DNA from 2 places in the Streptococcus sp. W151 genome. Region 1 is predicted to be linked to the other one. Evidence: predicted binding sites of a transcription regulator. Region 1 holds the regulator's gene; the other holds the start of a gene.

Region 1 (11,995 bases):
GAGCTTTGATTTCCAACATGTCCAGTCACTCTCGACGGAGGCCGTGATCAATGCCCAATGGCAGGCTCAAAAACTTCCTGTAATTGGGGGAATTTCGATTCCTGAATTGAACATGAACCTTCCAATTTTTAAAGGACTCGAAAACGTAGCCCTTTACTATGGAGCAGGGACTATGAAGGAAAACCAAGTCATGGGACAAGGCAATTATTCTCTTGCTAGTCACCACGTATTTGGCCTAACTGGAGCAAATGCCATGCTGTTCTCACCATTAGAGAAAGCTAAGGCTGGTATGAAGATCTACATCACGGATAAAGAAAAAATCTATACTTATGTCATCTCGTCTGTTGAGACAGTGACTCCAGACCGTGTAGATGTTATTCAAGATCGTGAAGGTGTCAATGAAATCACCTTGGTGACCTGTGAGGATGCTGCAGCGACTTACCGGACGATTGTAAAAGGAAACTTGGAAACCTCTGTTGACTATGACAAGGCTCCAAAGGACATCCTGGATTCATTTAGCAAGTCTTATAATCAAATGCAACTCTAAAAAACCAAAGCCCGAGGCCAAGAGAGGCCTGGGCTTTTTTCTTTATAGTATGGCATGAAATAACTAAAGGATTCTTGTAAAATTGTAAGCGATTGGTAATATAATGTAAGGAATTTGTCATAATATTGAGGGAAATTCGGTATATAATAAGAGGAGAAAGAGTATGATAAGGAGGTAGAATAGTGACGAAAGAGCGAATTTATCATCACTTGCATCATTTCTATAATCTCTTAATAAATGATTTTCCACGAAATGGATTAATTACGAAAGGAATCTACGAAGTAGAGCAAGTCTACCAGACCTTAGAAGCCATTCCTCAGAGTCAGGAGTACTTGATCCGCTGTGAAATTCAACAGTTTTTAAAGGAGCTTGAACAAGTTCAAACAGGTTATCAGATCCGCTTTAATAAAGATGAAGCCTTAGTGTTAGATGATTTGAAGCAAGAAATCGCCTGTAAATAATGAAAGGTCGTTATTTTCTCAATTTATTACGAATTAATAAGTGAGGAGGAAATTATGTACGACATATCATTTATTGAACCATCTTTGCTTCCTAGGGAACGCTTGGTTTCTGAAGGGGTAGATAAGCTGAGTCATCAGGAATTGTTATCCATTCTCTTACGGACAGGCAACAAGCAAAAAAGCGTTTATGAGATAGCACAAGGTCTTTTGAGCTCGGTAAATAGTTTAAAGGAGTTAGGGCAATTAACCCTAGAGGAGCTACAGGAAATCTCTGGCATTGGGCGAGTGAAGGCCATCGAACTTCAGGCTGTTATTGAGTTTGGACGAAGGATTCATAAAGATGAACTAATGAGTTCCGAACAAATCATGAGTAGTCAGAAATTGGCCCATAAAATTCAACAGGAAATTGGCCATAAAAAGCAGGAGCACCTGGTTGCCCTTTATTTGAATACCCAAAATGAAATTATTCATCAACAGACGATATTTATTGGAACAGTGAATCGAAGTATCGCGGAGCCGCGTGAAATCCTGCATTATGCACTGAAGCACATGGCAACCTCCATTATCTTGGCTCACAATCATCCATCTGGTGCCGTGTTCCCTAGTAAAAATGATGATGAAGTCACTCATCGTGTCTTAGAGGCCTGTGAAGTAATGGGGTTAACCCTATTGGATCATTTGATTGTATCCGAAGAAAACTACTATAGTTATCGAGAAGAAACGGATTATTTGGTATAAAAAAGGTTGGAACCTTCTTGTTCCAACCTTTTTGTTATTGAAGTATAAGTCTTTATTCTTCGTTTTTACGCATAAAATAAAGGAGTGTTTGCAATTCACTAGTAAGATCGACATATTGGACGACGACATCCTTAGGGACTGTCAGATGTACTGGCGAGAAACTGAGAATTCCCTTGACACCAGCATCTACCAAGAGGCTAGCAACTTCTTGAGCCTTAACACTTGGAACAGTTAGAATGGCTGTTTGAATGCCTTCTTGTTTGAGTTTCTCTTTAATAGATGAAATACCGTAAATAGGAATTCCGTCTTTACTTTTAGTATTGATCAGTTCGTGATCGTCTAGATCAAACGCCATGACAATTTTCATCTTATTGCGTTCATGGAAGCGATAGTTGAGGAGGGCACTTCCCATATTTCCGATCCCAACAATAGCGACATTAGTAATAGCATTGTCATTTAAAAGATCTGCAAAGAAGTTCATCAGTTTTTTTACATCATAACCAAATCCACGTCTTCCTAATTCACCAAAATAAGAAAAATCTCGGCGAACAGTAGCAGAGTCAATCCCAATCGCATCCGCAATTTGTTTGGAATTGGCGCGCTCTATTTTTTCAGAGTTAAAGCGTTTAAAAATGCGGTAGTAGAGCGATAAGCGTTTTGCTGTTGCGCGTGGAATTGGAGTATTTTTATCATGTTTCACAATATCACAACCTTTCCCTCTTATTGTATAGGAAGATTGTGAAAAAATCAACTATCTAGAACGGTTTTTCAAAAATATTTTTGTCTAAAGAAAAAGCTGATGGCGATGAGAGAGTTCCATCAGCATCAGCTTAGTTTTCAGCTTGCTCTACCTTTTTCAAAAAAGCATAGAGCCCATCGACCCTTCCTGTATAGGGGAGTTTTTCACCCTTGTATTCAATGGAAACAATTGAGTAAGAGTCAGGCAGGGTTACACAGCCTGAAAATGCTAGAATGCAGGCTGCAAGGTCAGGATAAGTAGTCGTTCGCTCTACTTGGTAAGCGTCGATATAAGTTAGGGTTACCATATTAGACCTCTGTTTTGTTGAAAATTTCTCTTTCGACAAGACTATCCATTAGGAAATAAAATTTTTGTTGGATAATGTCATTCTCTGAATTTTTAAAGATATTAACCAGACGAAGTCCAGACTTGTCTGTGATATTGATTTTAAAACCTGTAAGGTCTTTGTTGAAGATAATTTTAAGCAAGAAGCCTTCACCGCTATTTGGAACAGCTTCGAGCAAACGATTTAACTCGTAATTTCCAACCTTTGTAACAGCAAATGTATTGTCACGTAAGGTATATTTTTTAACATTTGGGTGTAGACTATAGGTATATTTGCAGTCTTTCAATGAAACGCTTGTTTCAAAAGCCATATTGTTCTCCTATGATAAAATTTCTTTAAGTTTTGCGAGGAAGTCTCGAACCTCCTCTACGGTATTGAGTTCTGAAAAACTAATTCGAAGGGATTCTTTCAAGCGTGAGCTATCCTTTCCATAGAGCGCTTCAAGGACATGGCTGGGTTGTACAGTACCGGCGGTACAAGCAGAACCAGTGGATACGGAAATACCAGCTAAATCCAGTCTCATCAGCAAGACATCGTTTTGGACGCCTGGGAAGCCAAGATTCCAAACAAATGGAAGATGATCGTCACTCGCATTTACGTAGTAGTCGTAGGCTGCTAAACCATTAACTAGTTCTTGACCGAGTTTTTGAACGTGGTGGAAATTTTCTTCTTGATGAAGTGTGGCTTGCTGTATCGCAGTTGACATCCCTACAATTGAAATGAGATTTTCCGTGCTGGCTCTCATCTTATTTTCCTGATCCCCACCATGGATGAGATTATCAAAATCTGGGACGGCTGCATAAAGGAAACCGACTCCTTTGGGGCCGTGGAATTTGTGGGCAGAAGCACTGAGAAAATCAATCCCTAACTCTTCGGGATAGACCGGGACTTTCCCAATTGCTTGGACAGCATCAACATGAAAGGCAGCGGGATGATTTTTTAAGAGTACTCCGATTTCTTTAATCGGTAGAAGATCTCCAGTCTCGTTATTGGCAAACATGGTAGAGACAAGAATGGTATCCGGTCTAAGAGCTGCCTTGATATCACTAGCCTGAATACGCCCTTCTCTTGGTTGGACGATTGTGACTTCAAATCCGAAATGTTCTACAAGGTATTCAATGGGTTCGAGAACCGCATGGTGTTCCAAAGCGGTAGTAATGATGTGTTTGCCATCTGCCTGGTGTTTCAAGCAGTAGCCTTTTATCACAGTATTATTACTTTCTGATCCACCTGAAGTGAAGAAAATACGATTTGGAAGGGTATGGAGAGATCTAGCAATCTCCTCGCGAGATTCACGGAGGAGTTTACTAGCCATTCGTCCATGAGCATGAAGACTGGATGGATTTCCAAAGGTTGTCTTCATGGTTTCTGTCATCGCAGTGATGACTTCAGGCAAAAGGGGAGTTGTTGCGGCATTATCAAAATATATCACATTCAGACCTTATTTCTTATGGTAGGCAAATAAAGGACTAACAGGTTTTCTTTCTTGAATGCGAACAATAGCTTCAGCGATTAGTTCGCTAGCTGTCAGATAGTTAATGTTTTTAGGAGTTGGTCCTTTTGGAGCAACAGAATCGGTTACTAAGATTTCTTTGATCGGAGCTTGATCTAATAATTCAACAGCACCTTTAACAAATAAACCGTGGCTTGATACAGCATAAATTTCAGTAGCACCATCACGTTCGACGATTTTAGCAGCTTCTGAGAATGTCTTCCCAGTATTGAGGATATCGTCGATCAAGATTGCTTTCTTGCCTTTGACATCTCCAATAATATAGCCATAATCACGGTTCGCATCATCTTGCTCGTAATCGATGATCGCAATCGGTGCATCAAGATATTCTGCTAAACTACGAGCTCGTTTAACTCCTGAGTTTTTAGGGCTGACGACAACGACATCTGGACCTGTCAGGCCTTTGTTGATGTAGTGCTCTGCAAAAAGTGGAATGGTAAAGAGGTTATCCACGGCAATATCAAAGAAACCTTGGACCTGAACAGCATGGAGATCGAGTGTGACGACGCGATTCACCCCAGCTTTGACCAACATGTTTGCGACGAGCTTAGCTGTGATTGGTTCGCGAGGAGCAGCAGTTCGGTCTTGGCGAGCATAGCCAAAATAAGGCATGACCACATTGACGGTGTTTGCGCTAGCCCGTTGGCAAGCATCCACCATGATTAACAATTCCATCAAGTGATTATTAACAGGAAAACTGGTTGATTGAATGATATAAATATCATATCCACGAACACTTTCCTCAATGTTGACTTGGATTTCACCATCTGAAAACTGACGGGATGAAATTTTCCCAAGTGGAACCCCAGCATGATCCGCGATTTTTTGCGCAATCTCTGGGTTTGAATTGAGAGAGAAGAGCTTCATATTTTTTTTATCCGACATGTGATTCCAACCTCATTTAGATTTTTGATCTTAGCACTATTTTAGCAAAAATTTGCGATAATTTCAGCTATTTTACAATCTTTGCGCTAATCTAGCGATTTTATTTTTTGCTGCTTTGTAGACGATTCCATGGTCTGAAATGAACTGATGAAAATTTTCTTCCTGTTCAGCAGTTTCCACCTCAATTTCCAACTCATAATCTTCAGTGTCTAGATAGAGACTGTGGTCGAGTGCCACCAAGCCTGCAGCTGTTTCTTTTTCGAATCGTTCTGTTGTCAGGCTTCCCCAGACAGCAAGTTGTTCAACGGGGATTCCTTTTGACTCCAAGAGGTTTTTGATTTCTCCATCAGGAAACTCTTGGTGTTGAAGAATCTCCTTGGTTTCTTCTGGGCTGAGTGCTTGATTGTACTCGAAATGGCCAACTGTTTCAGGAACTTTGAGAGTCAATTCCGCTTGATCTGTGAAAGTGCGCACCCGTAAGGCCATTTTTTCCTTGCGGATGAGCTGGTCGGGTGTATCGATATAGTGATTGGTTTGGACAACCAATTCTGTATCAGCAAAAAGTGAAAGGAGGGATTGGTATTCCTCCTTGTCTAGCAAGGTTTTGTATTCAATTTCTAAATGGTTCATTTTATGGTCCTTTGCTTTTTTTCGAAAGCGATTCATGATATAATAAGAGATGTGTTTATTGTATACAAAAATGGTTCAGATTACAAGGTGGTAGGATGACAATTGATTGGGAAAACTTCTTAGATCCTTATATCCAAGCAGTTGGCGAATTAAAAATCAAACTGCGTGGGATTCGAAAGCAATATCGTAAGCAACAAAAGCATTCTCCAATCGAGTTTGTGACAGGTCGTGTTAAGCCGATTGAGAGCATCCGAGAAAAGATGATCCGAAGAAATATTTCTGAAGAAAATCTGGCACAGGATATGCAAGATATTGCTGGTCTTCGCATCATGGTCCAGTTCGTAGACGACGTCGAAGAGATCTTAGAGGTTCTGAGACAACGGCAGGATATGCGCGTGGTCCAAGAGCGAGATTACATTCGCCACAAGAAATCAAGTGGCTACCGGAGTTACCACGTTGTGGTGGAGTATCCAGTCGACACCATTGATGGAAATGAAACAATCTTAGCAGAGATTCAAATTCGGACCTTGTCCATGAATTTTTGGGCAACGATTGAACACTCGCTCAATTATAAATATAAAGGAGACTTTCCAGACGAGATCAAAAAACGCTTAGAGACGACTGCAAACCTGGCCTATCTCTTGGATGAAGAGATGGGAGCGATTCGGGATGCGATTCAGGAGGCTCAAGCCCTGTTTGATCCACTTCATCGTAAGTTAAATGATGGCGTTGGAAATAGTGATGACACAGATGAAGACTACAGGTAAAAAAGTATCCATTATTCGCAATCGCAAGCGTCAAAGTGAAGAGGTTTTTCAGCAGTTGCGCTATAAGCTTAGGAAAAATAATTTTATTTTGACGGAGAAGCATCCGGATATTGTGATTTCAATTGGTGGAGATGGGATGTTGCTATCGGCCTTTCACAAGTATGAACACCAGTTGGATCGGGTTCGCTTTGTTGGCGTCCATACCGGACACTTAGGATTTTATACAGATTACTTAGACAGTGAAATCGATAAGCTCGTTGAGAACTTAAAATATGATACAGGAGCTAAGGTTTCTTACCCTATTTTGAATGTCAAGATCACTTTCGACAATGGAGAAAACCGTACCATGAGAGCTTTAAACGAAGCGACGATTAAGAGAAGCGACCGGACCATGGTTGCTGATCTCACGATTAATGGAGTTGATTTTGAGCGCTTCAGAGGAGACGGCATTACTGTTTCGACTCCTACAGGAAGTACGGCTTACAACAAATCCTTGGGAGGAGCAGTCCTTCACCCAACTATTGAGGCGTTGCAGATTGCTGAAATTGCTAGTCTCAACAACCGTGTTTATCGTACCTTGGGTTCTTCTGTCATTGTCCCTAAAAAGGATAAGATCGAGATTACACCGACGAGACCTGGCTTCCACATTATCTCTGTCGACAATTCAACCTATTCTTACCGCAACATTGCAAAGGTGGAGTACCAGATTGACAACCATAAGATCAATTTTGTGGCTAGTTCTAGTCATACTAGCTTCTGGAATCGGGTCAAGGATGCCTTTATCGGAGATGATAGGGAATGAGATTTGAATTCATTGTCGATGAGCATGTCAAGGTTAAGACCTTCTTGAAAAAGCATGAGGTTTCTAAGGGCCTCTTAGCAAAGATCAAGTTTCGTGGTGGCCAGATCCTTGTCAATGGACGTCCGGAGAATGCAGTTTATTTGTTGGATATTGGGGATCACTTGGTCATAGACATTCCAGCAGAAGAAGGGTTCGAAACCCTAAAACCCATGGATCGGCCCTTGGATATTTTGTTTGAAGATGATCATTTTTTGGTCTTAAACAAACCCTTTGGCATTGCCTCGATTCCAAGTGCGATTCATTCTAATACCTTAGCAAATTTTGTAAAAGGCTATTATGTGAAGCAGGGATATGAGAATCAGCAGGTTCACATTGTTACTCGTTTGGACAAGGATACTAGTGGCGTTATGCTTTTTGCAAAACATGGTTATGCCCATGCTCGCTTGGACAAGCAATTGCAATCTAAAACGATTCAGAAACGCTATTATGCCTTTGTTAAGGGAGAAGGTCAGTTAGACCCTGCTGGAGAGATCATTGCCCCGATTGCGCGTGATGAAGAGTCGATCATTACTCGAAAGGTAGCAAAGGGAGGCAAGTATGCTCATACTAGCTACCAGGTTGTTCAATCTTTTGGTGATATTCACCTAGTGGATATTCAGTTACACACAGGTCGAACCCATCAGATCCGCGTTCATTTTTCCCATATTGGTTTTCCGCTTTTGGGAGATGATCTCTATGGCGGAAGTCTAGACGATGGCATTGAGCGCCAGGCCCTCCATTGCCATCGTCTATCCTATTATCATCCATTTCTAGAGGAAGAATTGGTCATAGAAAGCCCACTGCCTCCAGATTTCCAAGCTGTTCTAACACAGCTTCAAACCAGTTATTAATTATTAAAAGGAGTAAAACTCATGGAAGTTTTCGAAAATCTCAAAGCCAACCTCGTTGGTAAGAATGCACGTATTGTATTACCAGAAGGTGAAGAACCTCGTATTCTCCAAGCGACCAAACGCCTTGTGAAGGAGACAGAAGTAACCCCTGTCTTGCTTGGTAATCCCGATAAAATTCGGATTTACCTTGAAATTGAAGGGGTTTTGGATGGATATGAAGTTATTGATCCGCATTCTTATCCAGGTTTTGAAGAGATGGTAGCTTCCTTGGTAGAACGTCGTAAGGGCAAAATGACAGAAGAAGAAGCGCGTCAAGTCTTGAAAGACGACGTTAACTATTTTGGTGTCATGTTGGTTCACATGGGAATTGTTGATGGGATGGTATCAGGTGCGATTCACTCAACAGCTGCAACCGTTCGTCCAGCTCTTCAAATTATCAAGACTCGTCCAAATGTCAAACGGACTTCTGGTGCCTTCCTTATGGTACGTGGATCCGAACGCTACTTGTTCGGGGATTGTGCCATCAACATTAATCCAGATGCTGAAGGCTTAGCTGAAATCGCCATCAACTCTGCTATCACAGCTAAGATGTTTGGCATTGATCCAAAAATTGCCATGTTGAGCTATTCAACCAAAGGCTCTGGTTTTGGAGAAAGTGTTGATAAGGTTGTTGAAGCGACTAAGCTTGCTCATGAACTTCGTCCAGACCTTGAAATTGACGGGGAATTGCAATTTGACGCAGCCTTTGTCCCAGCAACTGCAGCCTTGAAGGCTCCAGGAAGCAAGGTGGCAGGACAAGCCAATGTCTTTATCTTCCCTGGTATTGAGGCAGGTAACATTGGATACAAGATGGCTGAACGTTTGGGTGGCTTTGCAGCAGTAGGTCCTGTCTTGCAAGGGTTGAACAAACCAGTGAACGATCTCTCTCGTGGATGTAATGCAGAGGACGTTTATAATTTGACTTTGATCACAGCAGCTCAAGCAGTAGAACAGTAAAAAACGACTTGACTCAGGAATTTCCTGAGTTTTTTATGTGCAAATCAGAATTTCTTACCTCTACTCCATTCTGTGGTATACTAGGAATATGATGGATTTAAAAGATTACGGGATTACCATGTGGGAGGAGGAAAAAATTGCTTCCTTCCGAGAAAGGTTATTAGCCTGGTATGATGCCAATAAACGGGATCTCCCCTGGAGAAGGACACAGGATCCTTATAAAATTTGGATCTCAGAGATTATGCTCCAGCAGACACGTGTCGATACGGTCATTCCTTATTATGAGCGTTTTCTTGACTGGTTTCCGACGATTGAGGAATTGGCTAATGCGCCAGAAGAAAGGCTCCTAAAAGCCTGGGAAGGTTTGGGCTATTACTCTCGAGTTCGCAACATGCAGAAAGCTGCTCAGCAGATGATGGAGAACCACGAAGGAGTGTTTCCATCAAGTTATGAGGAAATATCTAAACTGAAGGGGATTGGGCCTTATACAGCCGGTGCCATAGCCAGTATTGCCTTTGGTTTGCCGGAGCCAGCAGTGGATGGGAATGTCATGCGGGTTCTAGCCCGCTTGTTTGAGGTGGACTACGATATCGGAGTTCCGACCAATCGAAAAATTTTTCAAGCCATGATGGAAGTCTTGATTGATCCGGACCGTCCTGGTGACTTCAATCAAGCCTTGATGGATTTGGGGTCAGATATTGAATCCCCAGTCAATCCACGACCAGAAGAGAGTCCTGTTAAGGAATTTAGTGCGGCTTATCAGAATGGAACCATGGATCGTTATCCCATCAAGGCTCCTAAGAAGAAACCAGTGCCAGTTTATTTAACAGCATTTATTGTAAAGGATAACCAAGGACGTTACTTGCTGGAGAAAAATGAGCGAGAAGGACTATTGTCAGGCTTTTGGCATTTTCCTTTGATTGAAGTGGATAGCCTATCGGAGAACCTAGGGCAATTGTCTCTACTGGATGGGCAGGGGCATACAGTAGACAACCCAGAAATTCTTTCCTTTGAACAGGACTATGATTTGGCCATTGATTGGCAGGACCGGTCTTATCCTATCGTCCAGCATATCTTTTCACATCGCAAGTGGCAGATTCAGATTCGATATGGTCTGGTAAAAGAAGGAGAGCAAGAATCAAGTGAATCGACTGTTTGGTTAACACCAGAAGAATTTTCGAAATATCCTTTTGCCAAACCCCAGCAAAAGATTTGGACGACGTTTACGGAAAACGAAAATTAGCTAGAGTATGATCTCTAGCTAATTTTTTATAGATGAGCGAATGCTTTAATTTCTTCTTCAGACATGGATGAGTCGCAACGAACAGTGACTTCGTCGGATTCAACATGTAAAAATCCAGGGACAGTTGGAATACCGTAAGTTGAGCGGAAGGCTTGTAAAGCATCAAGTTGACTTGGTTCTTCACTATTAATGAAGTAGATATGAGCTTTTGTTTCATCTACGACAGTTGCTAACTTACTAGCAAACTTCCGGCAGTAAGGGCAAGTCTTGCGTCCGATAAAGAAGGTTGCTGTTTCTTTTTGATCGATCGCTTCTTGCGCACGCGCAACAGTTGTGACTTCAAGATCTTTAATATCTTCTAAAAATTGTTCCATGAGATTACCTCGCTTTCTTCTAAATCTAGTATGCCATATTTTCTAAAAAATCGCTGGTATTTGCTACGAAAGAAAGAGAAAAGCTCCGTTGAGGAACTTTTCATGTTTTAGCCTACAAAAGCATTGATTTCTGCTTCGATATTAGCAATTTTTTCTTTAGCATCTGCTTCAGATTCACCAACTGTAGCAATGTAGAATTTGATTTTTGGTTCGGTACCTGAAGGACGGACAGCAAACCATGAATCGTCAGCCAAGATGTATTTCAATACGTTACTTGGAGGAGTTGTTAATTTTTCAACGCCGTCAGCAGTAGTAGCTGTTTGTTCCAAGAAGTCTTCTGTCTTAGCAATGTCTGTGTTATTAAATTGCTTAGGAGCATTGCCACGGAATTTATCCATGATTTTCTTGATTTCAGCAGCTCCATCCACACCTGAAAGGGTAACAGAGATAGTCTTTTCTGCGAAGTAGCCGTATTGTTTGTAGATTTCTTCGATACCGTCTGCCAAAGTCATACCACGTGAGCGGTAGTAAGCTGCGATTTCAGCAACGATAAGAACGGCTTGGATAGCATCTTTGTCACGTACGAATGGTTTGATGAGGTAACCGAAGCTTTCTTCAAAACCAAGCATGTAAGTGTGGTTGTGTTGTGTTTCAAATTCATGAATTTTTTCACCGATAAATTTGAAACCAGTCAAGACGTTAAACATGGTTGCGCCGTAGCTTTCTGCAATCTTAGTTACCAATTCAGTTGATACAATGGATTTACAAAGAGCAGCATTTTCAGGAAGAGTACCAGCTGTTTTGTGAGCTTCAAGAATATATTTAGCAATGATCGCTCCGATTTGGTTACCAGAAAGGTTGAGGTAAGAACCGTCTGGTTGGCGGATTTCAACACCAAGGCGGTCTGCATCTGGGTCAGTTGCAACCAATACATCAGCGTCTACTTTGCGGCCAAGTTCTTCAGCAAGAGCAAAAGCAGCTTGGTTTTCAGGGTTTGGAGATTTAACAGTTGAGAAGTCAGCATCTGGAACAGCTTGAGCTTCAACAACTTGAACTGCTTCAAA
Region 2 (11,995 bases), on a different contig from region 1:
TGGCCAGCCGAATCACATTTAAAATCGATGGGGCACTCATATCACTGCGGTAACTCATTTCACCGAGAGTGTAGACCAATTCGACCTGATCATAGCCATTTTTCTTCAATTGCTGCTTGATCTTTTCTAAGACATCTTTGGGATCTAGTCCTGGAACCAAGCGCACCTCCATCTTAGCACGCGCCTCTGCTGGAAGAATGGTCTTGACACCTTGGCCTTGGTAACCAGAGCCAAAACCTTCAATATTCAAAGCTGGTTCAAAATAGAAACGGCGCAGAAATTCCTTGCGATCTTCCTTCAAAATTGGGAGGGTTAGACCATAGGTTGCCGCTACATCTTCTGGCCCCTTGTTGGCATATTGTTCAATCAAAGCGAGCTCGCGTTCATTGGGTTCTTGAATCTGATCGTAAATCCCATCCACCAAGATTCGGCCTTCTTTGTCACGTAAGCTTGCAATAGCATTTAACAAATACCAGGAAGCAGAGTCTACGACACCACCATGGCTGGAATGGATATCCACTTCTGCACTCTTCACCAACATATCAAAGGTCACAATTCCCTTACTACCACCGGAGATTTCCAGTTGTCCTTGATTGTTTCGGGTTCCTTGTTCCCAGACTAGAAGATCTGCCCCTCGCAAGTGTTTCTTATGTTTAGCTAAGTATTTATCCAAGTCAGTCGATGCAGACTCCTCTGCCCCTTCGATGATAAAGGTGATATTGACTGGCAAATCGCCACTTTCACGAATGTATTTTCGCAAAGCTGTGAGGCGGGCCGTAATGTGACCTTTATCATCATCAACCCCTCGACCGTACATGGTCCCGTAATGAACCGATAAGGTAAAAGGATCTCCCGTCCAAGGTTGGTCTCCATCCGCTGGTACTGTATCATAGTGGTTATAAAAGATGATGGTTTTTGCGTCTGGATTTGGGGAGAAAAATTTAGCAATGACAAAGGGAGCTGTGTAGCTATCATCTACTTCCACTTTAGCTCCTGCAGCTGTAAAAATTTCTCCCAAATAATTGGCCACTTCCTTGAGGCCAACCTGTTGAGCAAAAATGGATTTTTTTGAAATTAAGGTCCGCAAGACTTCAAAATAGTGTTGCGCAACCTCATCATTTTCAAATTTACGGATTTGTTCCGCTTCTGTAGCAAAAGGCATGCATTCCTCCTAATACGAGATAAGAGGTAGAGAATTTCTTCCCCACCTCATTCATACACTAGAGACCGTTTCTTAGAAGACTGGTTGGTCCATTCCTTCTGAAGATTCTTCGATCGCTTTTTTCACATTGTCTTTATGATAGGCATCGATGATTTCTTTGATTGCTTTTGCTTTGTCAGATTTTTCCCAATCTTTCTTAGCAGCAATCAAGTTGTACCATTGTTTTGAGTTGTTGTCTTTCTTTTCAACATAGATCGCTTTTTTGAAGTCAACCCCTGCTTCACGAACGAAGGTATTGTTGATGACAGCAGCATCTACTGAAGGAAGAGCAGAAGGCGTTTGAGAAGCATCCAATTCAGAAATCTTCAAATCTTTTGAATTTTCTTTGATGTTTGATACGTTTGCCAATTGTCCATCTTTGGTATCCAATTTAATCAAACCTGCTGATTGCAAGACATACAAGGCGCGGCTTTCATTTGTTGGGTCATTTGGTACGGCAATGGTTCCACCTTTTGGAATTTCTTTGATAGAAGTGTATTTATTTTTACCGTTTTCTGTACCAGAGTAGAGACGGATTGGAGCAATGTAAGTATCCGCTACAGAGACAAGCGCATCATCATTTTTAGAATTCCAGTTATCCAAGAAGTTGTGGTGTTGGAAAGCATTGATATCTACGCTACCATCTTTTACAGCCACGTTTGGTTGCGAGTAATCTGTAAATTGGGTGAATTCCAATTTGATGCCTTTTCCTTTGAGGTTTTCTTCGACTGCATCCCAACGAGCTTTTTCAGTGTCGCTCAAAGTCATGACACCCACTTTAACTGTTGTTTCACCATCTTTGCTAGATGATTTTGAAGAACCACATGCTGCAAGAGCAACTGTTGCGACAGCTGCAAGAGCTGTTAAACCAAGAATTTTTTTCAATTTCATTTTAAAATCTCCTTTAAATAAATATTATTCTTTAATATCTTTTGCTTCTGGTAGGTAAGAACCACCGAAGTATTTTTTAGACAATTTTTCAAGGGTTCCATTGTCATAGAGTTCCTTGATGCGTTTGTTGACAAATTTTTGAAGGTCTTTATCCTCTTTTGCAATAATTGGATAAACATAAGGTTGTTGGTCGCTTGGAAGCTCGATAACCTTCAAGTTGTCATAGCCTTGATCACGAATGATGGTATCTACAGAAATCCGTTCGAAGATCTTGTAATCGGTACGACCATCCGCTAGATTGGCCATGATGGTTTGAATGGTTCCATCTGTGTATTGCAAGTCGGTTGGATTATCTGAATGTTTTTTATTGTAATCTTCTAATTGTTTAGCAGTAGATGTTCCTTGAACAACTTCTGTTTTCTTGCCACCAATGTCATCCAAAGATTTAATAGAAGAATCTTTTGGTACGACCAATACTAGTGGATTACGAGCATATGGATTTGGATAGAGGTATTTTTCTTCCCGCTCTTTTGAGTAGCTGATGTTGTTGGCACCGATTTGGAAACGGTCACTATCTAATCCAGCAAAGACTGAAGACCACTCTGTCTTGTTAAAGTTCACTTCGTATTTGTCTGAACCTTTAAAGATTTCACGCAATACTTCGATTTCATAACCAGTTAGCTTGCCGTCTTTTTCTTCATAAGAGAAGGGTTTGGTTGTTCCAACCGTCCCCACTTCAATGGTTTTCTTCCCACTGGCTGATTTACCAGATGAGCATGCTACTAAAGCACTGGTTGCAAAGACTGCAACTAATCCTAAAGCAGAATACTTAATCATTTTTTTTAGATTCATAGGATCTCCTTTTTGGTTTCAGGCACATAAAACGCCATTTTAAAAGTATTTTTTTATTTTATCAAAAAAGCATTCACTTGCCTAATATATATTTTTTATGGAGGTGATAGTTTTTCTTTATCACACTTATTTTTCTTTAAAATACCGCAATAAGGCTTGCGCATTTTCAACATAATAGGGAACCGATACCTGAAAAGCTGCATCATCGATGGTCATGTGATCATGATGGAGGTCTGGCGCATCCGGATCTCCATTTGAACCGATAAAGGCAAAGACTCCAGGAATTCGTTCTTGGTAAAAGGCGAAGTCTTCTCCAGCTGTAGATGGATTTGCTGGAAGCACCTCAGCCAAGTCTTGTGAAGCTTCCCAAACGACTTTGGTCAATTCCTCATCATTAAAGGTAACAGGCGGGGTCACTCCCCACTCAAAAGCTACATCCACTTCCAAGCTTTTTGCTATATGACGAATGATCGAAATGAAATGTTCCTTCAACTCTCTTTGCACACTCGGATTAAAGGAGCGAATCGTTCCTTCAAAATAGCCTGATTTTGGGAGTACATTCCAGGTTGAACCCACATCTAGATGCGTAATCGATAAAACAGCTGTTTCAAAAGGAGAAACGGTCCGTGAAATTAATAATTGTACATTCTGAACCATGGTTGTAACGGCTGTTACCGTATCAACTCCCAAGTCTGGTCTCGCAGCATGGCTACTAACCCCTGTTACAGTGACCTTAAATTTCTCTACCCCTGCCATCATAGCTCCAGCATTCAAAGCAAGTTGACCTGCTTTTAGCTGAGGCATATTATGAAAACCAATAATTCCTTGAACATCCTCCAACAGTCCTGTTGCTAAAACGTCAGAAGCACCTTCTGATATTTCTTCAGCCGGTTGAAAGATCAAGCGTATTGTTCCTTCTAGCTGGTCTTCTTTTTCCTTGAGAAGAGCTGCTGCTCCTAGAAGACTGGTTTGATGAAAATCGTGACCACAAGCATGCATGACACCCGGATTTTGACTTTGGTAGGGAAGATTCGTTTGTTCCAAAATCGGAAGGGCGTCGATATCTGCACGTAGCGCCACCACTGGTTGGCCGGACCCAATTTCTGCAATCAGACCAGTTTTTAACCCACTATCTAAAATACGAATCCCCAACTCTTCCATACGTTCCCTTAGAAAGGCGGTTGTCTGGTATTCTTGACCAGACAATTCAGGGTGTTGGTGGATATAGTGGCGAATCTCTGCTAACTCTTCATAAGAAAAAGACACAAATCGTCATCTCCTTTCAAACTTAAAACTATTCTATCACTAATAAGAGTAGTCGTCCAATTTCTGTTTCTTGGGTTTTGGTATAGCTTAAAACTATATCAAAAAACTCCTAGATCCATATCCTAGGAGTATCTCTTTTAATCTTAAGAAAGATTTCCTTCAAATTTTTCCATAAAGCTTTCACTATTGTAGGCTTTTTCTACTTCCCATTTGCCATCTTTCTTAACAAAGGTCAACTGGTAGTCGTACCGATCCGGCGTCGTCAAGGGACGATCTGCTAGAGAAGCCATCATTTCCTCTCTATAGGCTTTGTTTTGAGCCTGATTGGCCTCAATGATACTCGAATAATCTTTACGATGTTCTTGATAGAAGGTCTGCATGTGGTTTAAAATCGTCTTTTCCATGCTGACAGTCTCAGGATTTAGACTAATGACCACCTTGTCCGGGAGATATTGTTTAACCTTATAGGTTAATTTAGCGCGCTTTGCATTTTCCTTTTCATAAGCATCGATAAACTGGGTCACTTCTTCTTCTGGGAATTGGTAATCGTGTAGTTTACGAGTAAAATCAGCTGCAAATTTCGCACGGAAATCACTGGCTTCCTTTTTCAAATCAGTTCCCAAAACAAAATCATCATCCTTTTTGACCTTTCGTTGACCACTGAAGTAAACTTGATTGATGTATTCATCAGCTAGAAGGGTAGAAGCTTCCACCTTGTCCTCATACTGAGAAGAATCCACCACAAATTTTAGAGGCTTCGCTTTTTTATCAGAGCTATAGGTTTTTCGTTCATACTGCACTTCGTATTTTTTGCCTTTTTCGACTGGGAAGACAATATAGCCGGTTAATTTTTTATCCTGGGCCAACTGATCACTCTTGAGCAATTGGAAGGCTTCCGTTTGGTCATAAATTCCTGACTGCAATTTGACCTTGTTGTTCTCCGCATCGTAAATGGTGATATCTGAATCTGACACGTTAATAGATTCTTTAGCAACATTCTTAAATTCTAATTGAAGGGCCAAATAAGTGCCGTCTTCTGAGTCATTGAGGACAGGCGGTTTGATGTATTGCCCTCCTTTTAGGCTCAGCTCTACTTGACCGTCAGATGCTGAATTTTTCGCCGCTTTTTCCGTCTTTGATTGCTGCGAATTTGTCTTTTGAGCAGTGGTGCCACAAGCTACTAGACTCAATGTCGCCACAGCAAATAGGGTCCATTTAAAAATCTTTTTCATCCTTATCTCCTTAAAAAAGTTTTGTTCTATTTTAACATCTTTTTCTATCTATGTATACGCTATATAGTGATAACTCTTCCCTATCATAAAAAGGCCAAGACCTTCGTCTCAACCTTTTAACTAAAATATGATAGGTCTTGATTTTACAAGATGCCTTTTTCTTTTTGAATCATGAAATCCTTGAGGGAAATCAAGAGAACTGCAAGGAGGATCATGACCATCCCAATCACATCAACCATAAAAAAATGCTCCTTCATAATGACAAAGGCAAAGAAAACTGCCGAAACAGGCTCAAAGGACGCCAGCAAGCTTCCTTTAACGGCTCCTACCAAAGAGGTTCCTTTCAGAAAGGCTGTATAGGCAAAAATCGTCCCAATCACCACCAAGCCAAAAAGGGCCATCCAGGTATCGAGTCTGTAGTTTCCAGAAGAAGAGAGAAGACCACTAAAAGGGAGCATTAGGATTCCTGGAATAGTCATCCCAACTCCAATCACCAGCATGCTTCCCCATTTTTGAATCAAGTTCAGAGGTAGAATGATATAGAGGGAATAGGCAAAGGCTGACACCACTCCCCAAACCAAACCTTTCGGATTGATAGCCAGATGGTTAACTTGACCGTGTGTTGCTATTAAAAATGTGCCACCAATCGCTAGAAGCATCGAAACCACTTCTGCCAGTGTAGGGGCTACCCTATCCTTGACACAGGTATAGGCTAAAATTCCAACCGGACAGAGATACTGTAACACCGTAGCAGTCCCAGCATTGGTTTCAGCAATCGCCTCTAAATAGGTCAGCTGAGTCAATAACAATCCTAAAAAGGCAAAAACAAGGAGGGGGAGGTAGGAAGATTTATCTTTGACAAAGGCCAAAAACTTCTCCTTATCTGCAACGTAGGAAAGAAGAATAAGGACAATTCCAGAAAAAAGCAAACGGAGATTTGTTAACTCAATAGCCGAAAATCCATGAACCATTAAATATTGCCCGCTAACTCCTGATAGTCCCCAAGCGATCCCAGCAATCAAGGTCATGAGTGTTCCTTTCATCGTCTTTGACATAGTCCCCTCCCAAATCTGTTCCTTACTTTTATTGTATCATAAAAGGCCGAAACGAAACGTTTCAGCCTCATATATTTCATATAAATTTATTCGCTTATTCAGGTTGAACCAAGATCTTGATTTGAGATTTATCTTGTGTTAATTCAACAAATCCTTCTTCAACGATATTTTCCAATTTAATTTTCTTGGTAACCAATTTTTCAGCAGAGAAGTAGCCTTGTTCCATCAATTCCAACACTTTAGGGAAGATATGACGGTAGGCAATAATTCCTTTGAGAGATTTTTCTTGGATAGCGAATTCATTTGGATTGATGCTAGCTTCACGTTCCCAGATAGATACGACCATACATTCCCCAGCTTTATGAACCGCTGCAAGGGCTTGACCTAAAACAACTGGAACTCCAGTAACTTCATAAGAAACATCTGCTCCACCACCTGTTAAACGATGGATGGCTTCGACGATTGTTTCTCCTTCTTCTGGGCGAACAACGATTGCTCCCAATTCTTCCGCTTTCGCTTGGCGTTCAGGAGATAATTCAACCGCATAGATTTTTGATGCTCCTGCTGCACGAAGGGCTTCAACAATCAAAAGACCGATTGGACCCAAGCCAAAGATAACGGCTGTATCCCCAGTTTTCAATGCAGATTGACGAACGGCATAAACAGCCACAGCTGCAGGTTCTGTAAGCGCAGCTTGTTCATAGCTCAAGCTATCTGGAATCACATGGACAAGATCACCGTCAAGGACACAATATTTGGCAAAACCACCATCTGCAGCAAGGCCGACAAAGTTCAAGTTTGGATCAAGGTTATAATCACCAATCAAATTGTGCTCTGCAAGAATTGGTTCGATAGTGACACGATCCCCAACTTTGACACGAGTCACATCACTTCCGACTTCTACAATTTCACCAGAGAATTCATGTCCCAAAGTAACCGGTGCTTTTTGACCAGAATACACATGTTCTTCAGTTGGGATGAAGATCGGTCCATCCAAATATTCATGCAAGTCCGTCCCACAGATCCCTGTGAACTTAACTGCCACTTTTACTTGATGTGGTTGTACTTCAGGTACTTCCACTTCTTCGATACGAACGTCTTTTGCTGCATGCCAGCGAGCTGCTTTCATAGTAGCCATATGATGATCTCCTTTATATTTCCATGATTTGCATTTTCCTTTTCAGGAAACTCAACAAATCTATTGTAAGCCTTTTCACAAACTTTGTCAAGAAGAAACTGAAGATAAAAAAGAGCCGCCCTTCGACTGCTCCTTCTTACTTCTTCTTGATTCGTGAATTCTCTATTCTCCAGCCCACAATCCAACCAAGGACAAGGAGATAATTTTCAAGCGCACCAATCCCATTGACTGGCAGATGATAGTGAAAATAATTGAAGAGATGATTGGTCCCAATCCCAAGCCCACCGATAATCAAGGCCAATAAAACCGTACGAAGATAAAACCAATCATATTTCAGATTGACAGCAATGAGAATCACAAGAACTGCCACATTCCAAATCCCAATCTCCCGCTGCCAACCGACAGAAATACCGTATCCCGAATGACTTCCCATATAGGATGGAAAGAATAGTTGGAAGATAATCGCTCCAGACATAGCGATAATGACTAGGATAAATAAAACTCTTAAAAATTTATTCATGTAATTCCTCCTAATACCTGTTGACATGTAATCGTCTTTCCTATTCTAACACAATTTTATAGATAGTAAAAACCAACCTCTCAGCTGGTTTTTTCTCTATTACTCTTCTTTCAACTTCGCCAATTCTTGAGCAAGTAACTTGAGGGCTACTTGTGGGTTGGCTTGGCCTTTGGTTGCTTTCATAAGGAAGCCTGTGAAGGCCTTGTCAGCATTCCGTTTACCTGACTTGAAGTCGGCTACGGCTGCTTCATTGTCTGCAAAGACTTGGTGGATGATTGGAATCAAGACTTCTGGATCTGAAATCTGTACCAATCCGGCTTTTTCGACGTATTCACGCGCACCGCCACCGTTTTTTGCCAAGTGAACGAAGACTTTCTTGGCAATCTTAGAAGAAATGGTTCCATCTTCGATGATGGCAATCATTTCCACCAAGTTTTCTGGTGTCAATTGGATATCTTCAAGGGTCTTGCCTTCTGCATTCAAGAATTGTGCCACTTCCCCTTGGAGCCAGTTAGAGACTTGTTTAGCATCTCCGCCAAGGGCTACGGCTGCTTCAAAGAAGTCAGACGTGACTTTCGTCGCTGTCAATTGGTTGGCATCATAGTCAGACAAGCCAAGCTCTGCCACGTAGCGAGCACGGCGATCTTTTGGAAACTCTGGCAACTCCGTACGCATTTCCTCGATCCACTCATCTGAGATTTCAAACAAGGGAAGGTCTGGTTCTGGGAAGTAACGGTAATCCGCTGCCCCTTCTTTTACCCGCATAAGAATCGTGCTCTTGTTGGCCTCATCATAACGGCGTGTTTCTTGACGAATAATCCCACCTGAACGCAAAATTTTTGTTTGACGCTCCACTTCGTATTCAAGACCTTTACGGACGTTTGAGAAAGAGTTCAAGTTTTTCAACTCCGTCTTGGTACCAAATTCCTCTTGGCCGTATGGGCGAAGGGAAATGTTGGCATCCACCCGCATTGATCCTTCTTCCATCTTGACGTCAGAAATGCCAGTGTATTGGATGACTTCTTTCAAAGCTGTCAAATAAGCATAGGCTTCTTCCGGAGAACGCATATCTGCTTCAGATACAATCTCGATCAATGGGACCCCTTGACGGTTGAGGTCTACATAAGAGAAACCGTCTGTTCCGTGGGTGTTCTTACCAGCATCTTCTTCCAAGTGGGCCCGTTCAATCCCGATTTTCTTAGTTGAGCCATCTTCCAATTGCACTTCAATCCAACCGTTGTAACCGATTGGTTCGTCAAATTGCGAAATCTGGTAGGCCTTTGGATTATCAGGGTAAAAATAGTTCTTACGGTCAAAGTGCATGTGCTGATGGATGTCCATATTCAACGCCAAAGCAGCCTTGATACCAGCGTCCACAACACCCTTGTTCAAGACAGGAAGCACCCCTGGGAAAGACCAGTCAATCACATTAGTATTGGCATTTTGCTCGTTCCCAAAGTGGGCAGAGGTTGGTGAGAAAATTTTTGAGTTTGTATTCAATTCAACGTGGACTTCAAGTCCGATGACTGTTTCAAAGTTCATTAATTGTCACCTCCGAAAATAAGGGGTTGTTGCTTATGGTAATCCGTTGTTGCTTCAAAGGCTGCTGCGGCTTGGTAGATGGTTTCTTCCGAATACTTAGGACCAATCAACTGCAAACCAACTGGAAGTCCTTGCGCAAAACCTGCAGGAATCGAAATCCCTGGAAGACCTGCTAAGTTAACTGGAATGGTCAACAAGTCCGCCAAGTACATGGCAACCGGATCATGGTTAAGCGAATCCAAATCAAAGGCCACGCTTGGAGCTGTAGGACCAAGGATGAGATCGTAATCCGCAAAGACTTTTTCGAAGTCTTGGATAATAAGTGTCCGGACTTGACCAGCTTTCTTGTAGTAAGCATCGTAGTAACCAGATGACAAACTGAAGGTTCCCAGCATGATTCGACGTTTGACTTCATCACCAAAACCTTGGCTACGAGAGTTCACGTAGATATCATCCAAATTCTTGGCATCTTCCGCACGGAAACCATAACGAATCCCATCAAAACGTTGCAAGTTTGAAGAGGCTTCAGAGGAAGCGATGATGTAGTAGACAGCAACCCCATATTTAGAATGAGGCAGACTGACTTCTTCGACAGTTGCTCCCAATTTTTCAAAGTGGTTAGCCGCATTAAGGATCGTTTCTTTGACTTCTGGGTCAATTCCTTCCCCAAGGTATTCTTTCGGAAGGGCAATCTTCATACCCTTGATGTCTTGACCAATCTTAGAAGTAAAGTCTGCTACACGAACAGGTGCAGAAGTCGAATCCTTGTCATCTGCACTGGCAATCACATTAAGCAATTGCGCATTTTCCTTAACGGTTGGAGCAAACGGTCCAATTTGGTCGAGTGAGCTACCAAAGGCAATGAGACCGAAACGAGAAACTGTTCCATAGGTTGGCTTGAGTCCAACAATCCCATTGAAGGCAGCAGGCTGGCGGATAGAACCACCTGTATCTGAACCAAGAGACAAACGGACTTGTCCTGAAGCGACAGAAGCTGCCGAACCACTTGAAGATCCACCAGGCACCTTGCTGTGGTCCCAAGCATTCTTGGTTGGTCCATAGTAAGAAGTCTCACCAGATCCACCCATGGCAAACTCGTCCATGTTGGTTTTTCCGACAACAATCATACCTTTAGCTTTGGCGTTAGCAACCGCTGTCGCATCAAAGATAGGCTCATAGTTATAGAGCATTTTTGATGCTGCAGTCGTCAAGATGCCGTCAGTAGAGATGTTATCTTTCACTGCCAATGGAATCCCTGATAGAAGATTATCTGCATCGATTCCTTTTTCATCAATGGCCTTGGCTTGTGCAAGGGCCACTTCTTCAGCCACCGTCACAAAGGCATTGACTGCTTCTTCACGCGCCTTGATATCGTCAAGTGTCGCTTGAGTCAATTCTGTTGCTGAAATTTCCTTAGAGACAAGGAGGTCGTGCAACTCTTCAATGGTTTTATGGTTGAATGACATTAGGCATCTCCTCCATCTTCTAGGATAGCTGGTACCTTGATGTAGTAATTGTCTTTTTCAGGTACATTTTTAAACAAACGGTCGCGGTCAGTGCCTTTTTCAGCAATATCCGGACGCAATACAGTCTTGCGATCCGCCATGGTCGTTGTTGGAGCCACACCGGTTGTGTCCACCTCTTCCAACAATTCCACCATATCCACAATCTTCGATAAGGTTGTCGCAAACTCAGCTGTCTCTTCTGGAGAGAATTTCAATTTTGAAAGATTGGCAACGTGGGTTACCTCTTCTTGCGTAATTTTCATCTTGCTTCCTTTCGTGAATTGATGATTTTTCAATACCCTCTATTTTACCATAATTTAGCTCAATTTGCTTGCCTTAGAAAAAATCTGTAGGACTTTTTTGTCGCTACAGATTCTTCATTTTATATTGCTTTTTCGCCTAATTGTCCCATCTCTATTAGAGTTTCTTTCCAGAGTTCCTGGACATGAGATGCGAGGTAGCAAGAAGCCAAGTCATAAGAAGCCTGATGAAATGGTGCAAGGTCACTTTCAAAGAGCTGGACCAGCTTGTCTGCCAACTCTTTGAACAATTGTTCTTCGGGCACTGTCTCGCTATAAGGTACCAAAAAGCCATTTTCACCCTCTTTTATAAAAGTTGGATTGCCATAACGAGCATCAAAGCCGAGCAAGGCTAACCCTGCTCCAGCCGCCTCCAGCAAGGTCAATCCAAAGGTCTCCCACTGAGAAGTGGTAAGGTAGGCTTGGTAGCAGGGATAAATCTGCTTAAGATCCGCATGACCACGTAGATGAATAGAGTCTTGCGCTTCAAGCTC

The links. The regulator Rex, encoded in region 1, represses fermentation and respiration genes when NADH is low (regulators of the CRP and FNR family bind a similar motif). The targets are predictions, from matches to a motif close to TTGTGAANTANTTCACAA.
Region 2: the regulator Rex is predicted to act here: its motif matches at 7,699-7,716, upstream of ACVC7Q_RS08655 (2,3-butanediol dehydrogenase).

What each region holds. Positions count from the first base shown of each region.
Region 1 covers NZ_JBRKNT010000001.1:514,697-526,691, reverse strand. The annotation lists gene ACVC7Q_RS02475 (class A sortase) at 1-547, shown strand, start outside; gene ACVC7Q_RS02470 (porphobilinogen deaminase) at 730-1,008, shown strand; gene radC (RadC family protein) at 1,063-1,746, shown strand; gene ACVC7Q_RS02460 (redox-sensing transcriptional repressor Rex) at 1,799-2,446, opposite strand; gene ACVC7Q_RS02455 (DUF4649 family protein) at 2,577-2,792, opposite strand; gene ACVC7Q_RS02450 (DUF1831 domain-containing protein) at 2,794-3,141, opposite strand; gene ACVC7Q_RS02445 (cysteine desulfurase family protein) at 3,151-4,263, opposite strand; gene ACVC7Q_RS02440 (ribose-phosphate diphosphokinase) at 4,273-5,229, opposite strand; gene ACVC7Q_RS02435 (CYTH domain-containing protein) at 5,302-5,859, opposite strand; gene ACVC7Q_RS02430 (GTP pyrophosphokinase) at 5,955-6,626, shown strand; gene ACVC7Q_RS02425 (NAD kinase) at 6,610-7,428, shown strand; gene ACVC7Q_RS02420 (RluA family pseudouridine synthase) at 7,425-8,318, shown strand; gene pta (phosphate acetyltransferase) at 8,340-9,314, shown strand; gene mutY (A/G-specific adenine glycosylase) at 9,403-10,557, shown strand; gene ACVC7Q_RS02405 (thioredoxin) at 10,584-10,931, opposite strand; gene ACVC7Q_RS02400 (phospho-sugar mutase) at 11,039-11,995, opposite strand, start outside.
Region 2 covers NZ_JBRKNT010000006.1:47,078-59,072, reverse strand. The annotation lists gene ACVC7Q_RS08685 (M20/M25/M40 family metallo-hydrolase) at 1-1,162, opposite strand, end outside; gene ACVC7Q_RS08680 (MetQ/NlpA family ABC transporter substrate-binding protein) at 1,235-2,092, opposite strand; gene ACVC7Q_RS08675 (amino acid ABC transporter substrate-binding protein) at 2,117-2,944, opposite strand; gene ACVC7Q_RS08670 (amidohydrolase) at 3,071-4,210, opposite strand; gene ACVC7Q_RS08665 (DUF4352 domain-containing protein) at 4,354-5,442, opposite strand; gene ACVC7Q_RS08660 (DMT family transporter) at 5,586-6,497, opposite strand; gene ACVC7Q_RS08655 (2,3-butanediol dehydrogenase) at 6,592-7,635, opposite strand; gene ACVC7Q_RS08650 (hypothetical protein) at 7,772-8,155, opposite strand; gene gatB (Asp-tRNA(Asn)/Glu-tRNA(Gln) amidotransferase subunit GatB) at 8,255-9,697, opposite strand; gene gatA (Asp-tRNA(Asn)/Glu-tRNA(Gln) amidotransferase subunit GatA) at 9,697-11,163, opposite strand; gene gatC (Asp-tRNA(Asn)/Glu-tRNA(Gln) amidotransferase subunit GatC) at 11,163-11,465, opposite strand; gene ACVC7Q_RS08630 (glycosyltransferase) at 11,585-11,995, opposite strand, start outside.